DNA from 2 places in the Stenotrophomonas oahuensis genome. Region 2 is predicted to be linked to the other one. Evidence: riboswitches for the same ligand, from Rfam matches in the RefSeq annotation. Region 2 holds a riboswitch; the other holds the start of a gene.
The links. Region 2 has a riboswitch for glycine ahead of PDM29_RS04790 (trimeric intracellular cation channel family protein). Riboswitches for the same ligand answer to the same signal wherever they lie in the genome.

Region 1: linked by a shared signal. The riboswitch ahead of gcvP (aminomethyl-transferring glycine dehydrogenase) and the one ahead of PDM29_RS04790 (trimeric intracellular cation channel family protein) in region 2 are both predicted to bind glycine.

What each region holds. Positions count from the first base shown of each region.
Region 1 is NZ_CP115541.1:407,571-409,955, reverse strand. Features, by position in the region: gene gcvP (aminomethyl-transferring glycine dehydrogenase) at 1-1,409, opposite strand, end outside; glycine riboswitch at 1,464-1,565, opposite strand; gene PDM29_RS01890 (multidrug effflux MFS transporter) at 1,859-2,385, shown strand, end outside.
Region 2 is NZ_CP115541.1:1,078,324-1,080,708, reverse strand. Features, by position in the region: gene PDM29_RS04795 (MdtA/MuxA family multidrug efflux RND transporter periplasmic adaptor subunit) at 1-267, opposite strand, end outside; gene PDM29_RS04790 (trimeric intracellular cation channel family protein) at 467-1,084, opposite strand; glycine riboswitch at 1,169-1,259, opposite strand; glycine riboswitch at 1,268-1,362, opposite strand; gene PDM29_RS04785 (GIY-YIG nuclease family protein) at 1,389-1,685, shown strand; gene PDM29_RS04780 (hypothetical protein) at 1,729-2,178, shown strand; gene PDM29_RS04775 (DUF2750 domain-containing protein) at 2,171-2,385, shown strand, end outside.

The sequences.
Region 1 (2,385 bases), 670 kb from region 2:
TGGGTCAGGAATTCGCTGGTACGCACCAGATCCGCCGGCAGGGCGTCGGCGGTGGCGATGTCCAGCGCGTCCACGTCGACGACGGCACCGAACAGCTGGCCCAGCGCGACGATGTCGGCGCGGGTGGTGGTTTCGTCCAGGCTGATGCCCACGGCTTCGCTGTCGATGGCGCGCAGGTTGATGCGGGCGGCGGCGGCCTTGGCGTGGATGGCAGCAGCGTCGATGTCCTTGACGTGCAGGGTGTCGAAGAAGTGCTCGCCGACGTTGACGCCAGCGTCGCGCAGCGCGGCGGCCAGAATCGCGGCCAGGCGGTGGGTGCGGCGGGCAATGCGGGTCAGGCCTTCCGGACCGTGGTACACGGCGTACATCGAGGCCATCACTGCCAGCAGCACCTGCGCGGTGCAGATGTTGGAGGTGGCCTTCTCGCGGCGGATGTGCTGCTCGCGGGTCTGCAGGGTCAGGCGGTAGGCCGGGTTGCCCTGGGCATCGATGGAGACACCGATCAGGCGGCCCGGCATCGAGCGCTTGTAAGCGTCACGGCAGGCCATGAAGGCCGCATGCGGGCCACCGAAGCCGAACGGCACGCCGAAACGCTGGCTGTTGCCGACCACGATGTCCGCGCCCCATTCGCCGGGGGCGGCAATCAGGGTCAGGGCCAGCAGGTCGGTGGCCACGGCGACCAGGCCGCCACGTGCATGCACGGCATCGGCCAGCGCCTTGTAGTCGCCAATGTGGCCGAAGGTGTCCGGGTACTGCAGCAGCACGCCATAGGAATCGGCTTCCAGCGCTTCGGCCGGGGTGCCCACGCGCAGCACGATGCCCAGCGGCTCGGCGCGGGTGCGTAGCAGTTCCAGGGTCTGCGGGTGCACGGCGTCGTGCACGAAGAAGGTGTCGGACTTGCTCTTGGCCGAACGCTTGGCCAGGGTCATTGCTTCAGCGGCGGCGGTGGCTTCGTCCAGCAGCGAGGCGTTGGCGATCTCCATGCCGGTGAGGTCGGCACACAGGGTCTGGAAGTTGATCAGCGCTTCCATGCGGCCCTGCGAGATCTCGGCCTGGTACGGGGTGTAGGCGGTGTACCACGCCGGGTTTTCCAGCACGTTGCGCAGGATGACGTTCGGGGTCAGGGTGCCGTAGTAGCCCTGGCCGATGAAGGTGCGGAAGACCTGGTTCTTGTCGGCAATGGCGCGGATCTTGGCCAGTGCTTCCACTTCGGTCAGCGAATCGGGCAGCGCCAGCGGCGCGGGCGACTTGATCGAGGCGGGCACGATGGCGTCGGTCAGGGCGTCCAGCGAGGCGTGGCCGACCACGTCGAGCATCTGCGCGATTTCAGCGTCGTTCGGGCCGATATGGCGTTCGACGAACGCGGCGTGGTGTTCAAGCTCGCGCAGGGTAGGGGTGTTCTGGGACATGGCTGGCTTCCGGAAGAGTGGGCACGCACGTTCAGAAGACCTTCCGGTCTTCCTGGGTGCCCCTCTGTCCTTTTGCCTGAGAGTTTAAAAGCGCGCGGCTGCGTGCTTCGTGCCCCTTCGGCGCCGGCATTGGCCGGTCTCTCCAGAGTTTTGCTGCGGGTGGTATCGGGCCTGAGCGATTACGGGCGTTGCGCCTTCGGCAGCGGGGGCTCAAAACGACGCTCCGCTTCTCCCACCATGTTGCCCGGCGATTATAGCCCAGCCCCCCGCCGCACAACGGCCGCACGGCAGATGAACACGGGTTGCGAACCGTACGCATTCAGCCCCTTGGGCATGGAACTGGCCGACGCAACGGCCTATCATGAGCGGATTCTCGTATTCATCAGGCACCGCCCGGGTTTGGGCCGGTGCCTGCCTGCGTTCGCGCAGGCCGCTGACGGAACCCAGCCATGACACCCGCCTCACCCTCCACGCGTCGCTTGGCCCTGCTGCTGGCCGGCCTGGCCATGTTCGGTCCGTTCTCGATCGACACCATCTTTCCGGCCTTCCTGCTGCTGGGTGAGCGCCTGCAGGTGGACCAGGTGGCGGTGCAGCAGACGGTCAGCGTGTACCTGCTGTTCTACGGGCTGATGAGCCTGGCGCACGGTCCGCTGTCGGATGCCTTCGGGCGGCGGAGGGTGATCCTGGGCGGGCTGGTGGTGTTCATTGCCGCCTCCATCGGCTGCGCGCTGTCGCGCGACCTGACCACGCTGCTGGTGTTCCGCGCCCTGCAGGGCGTGTCGGCTGGCGTCGGCGTCATCGTCGGCCGCGCGGTCATCCGCGATCTGTACCACGGTGCGGACGCTCAGCGGCTGATGAGCCAGGTGTCGATGATTTTCGGCGTGGCCCCCGCCATTGCGCCGATCATCGGCGGCTGGATTCTGCTCGGGGGCGGCGACTGGCCGTTGATCTTCTGGTTCCTGGTCAGCTTTGCGGC
Region 2 (2,385 bases):
CTGGCCTTCGGTGAATGTCAGCCGCAGCAGTTCCCCATCCACGCGGCTGCGCAGACTGACCGTGTTCAACGGGGTGACGGTGCCAAGGGCCTTGAGTCGCACCACCAGGTCTTCCTGGCTCGCCGTGGCGACCCGCACCGGGGTGGCCTGCGGCGGCCGTTCGGTCGGCGCGGCGCTGCCTGGTGCGAGCAGCTTCCAGCCGGCAACGGCAGCAAGGCCGACGGCGGCGGCGATCAGCAGGGACTTGGTCAGGCGAGGTGAAGACATACGCATCCTGCGCACCCTCGGGCAGAGCAGTGCGTCCATGGGGACCGGCCGCAAGCGGCAGATCGGAGCAACGGGGGAGGGTGTCTGGCAGACCGCGGGCATGCCACGGCCATTGGCTGGATGCCGTTCAGAAGAACGGGCCACCCATGATACAGATGGCCCGCTTATGTCTCACATGACAATGGTCATGGGCGATGGGTCAATGCACCTCATCCCGGTACACGAACTTCGGCATCTCCCACCGGAAATGAATCGCCAGCAGCCGGAACGCAAAACCGCCGCCCAAACACCACAACGTAGCGGCATTCAACGACACCCCCAGTTCCAGCAACCCCAGATACGCCGCACCGGTCAGCAACGTCACCACCGCATACAGCTCCTTCTGGAAAATCAGCGGCACCTCGTTGCACAACACATCGCGCAGCACGCCGCCAAACGCGCCGGTCAACATCCCCGCTATCAGCACGATCGGCGCAGCATGGCCGGCCTCACGCGCCACCGCACAGCCAATCAGGGTGAACGCCACCAGCCCCAGCCCATCCAGCACCAGAAAGGTGCGGCGGAAGTGGTGCATCCAGCGCGCCAGCCAGGTCGCGATCAGCGCCGCACAGATGGTGAAGCCCAGGTACTCCGGATGCTTCACCCAGCCCAGCGGGTAATGCCCGAGCACGATGTCACGCAGCGACCCGCCGCCCAACGCGGTGACACAGGCAATGATGATCACGCCGAACAGGTCCATGCGGCGGCGGCCGGCCGACAGCGCGCCGGTCATGGCTTCAGCCGAAATGGCGATGAGATAGATGATGGAGAGCAGCATGGGGGAGGCTCCGGTACGGCAGGCAGGAACACGAACGCGCGCCCCGCCCATGCGCGGGCACAGGTGGGGTTCAACGTCGGTTGCCGCTCCCGCTGTCCTTTTGCCTGAGAGTTCGGTGGCCAGGCCACGTGCCCCTTCGGCGGGTCAGTGAAGACCTCTCTCCAGATCGGCGTGCTGGATGCATGGTTGGTGGCGTATCGAGCCACCGGCCTGAGCGATTATGGGAGCCTGCGCCTTCGGCGGGTGCCAGCGTGGCACCTCTCTCCTGCATCCGGGGGCGATTCTAGCAGCCAGGGGCCGGTCAATGCCCGATAATCCCCCCATGGTTGCTGAACCCGCCCCTTGGTACGTGTACCTGCTGGAATGCCGCAACGGCAGCTATTACGCCGGCATCAGCAATGACGTGGAGGCCCGCTACCAAGCCCATCTGGCGGGGAAGGGCGCGCGCTATACCCGCGCCAACCCGCTGGTAAAGCTGCTGGCCAGCCGCGCCTACCCGGACCGGGCGGCGGCTTCGAAAGCCGAATGGCAGCTCAAGCGCCAGCCGCGGGCACGCAAATTGGCGTGGTTGCTGGCGGCGGAAACTGTGTTGCCAGGGTAGGGCGGCTCGGCCACAATCCGATCAAACCCATGGAGTGGTCCTGATGAACACGCATGCGATCCGGATGCCGTTGTTCGTTCTCGGCTTTCTGTATCTGTCTGCCTGCATGAGCAATACGCATGCAGGTCCCCAGCATGGCGACATCGGTTCTTCGGCCGAACTGACGGCCACCGTCACGCCCGCCGACATCCGTGCGGCGCAGATACCGTTGGATCCGGCCAAGGTGCCCGTGGGTCTGCGCTCGTTGACCCCGCTGGCGCAGCAGTGGGGCATAGCAGACGACGCCGTCCGGGACGCCATGCAGGCGCAGTCCAGCGAGGGACAGAAGGCGGCATTTGCCGACAAAGTCATTCCCCATCTGAAGGAGATCGATGCCTGGCTGAATTCTCTGCCTAATGATGGACAGATGAGCGATGAGGCCGCCGCCTTCATGTTCATGCAGTCGGCATTGACGGAAATGGACTTGTATCCCATGGAGCCACACGATGGATGAGTATCGATTCGGCAACGGCGAAATCGAAGCGGTGCTGGCGACCGACGCTGAAACGCGTTACCGCTATTTCATCAAGCGAACTGCAGACTGGGAGCAGGTATGGAGTTTGCGTAATGTGGACGGCTGGGTGTTGGCGGCAACGGATGACGGGCGGCAGGTGGCACCCTTCTGGCCCTTCCAGGCGTTCGCTCAGCGAGCGGCTGTTGC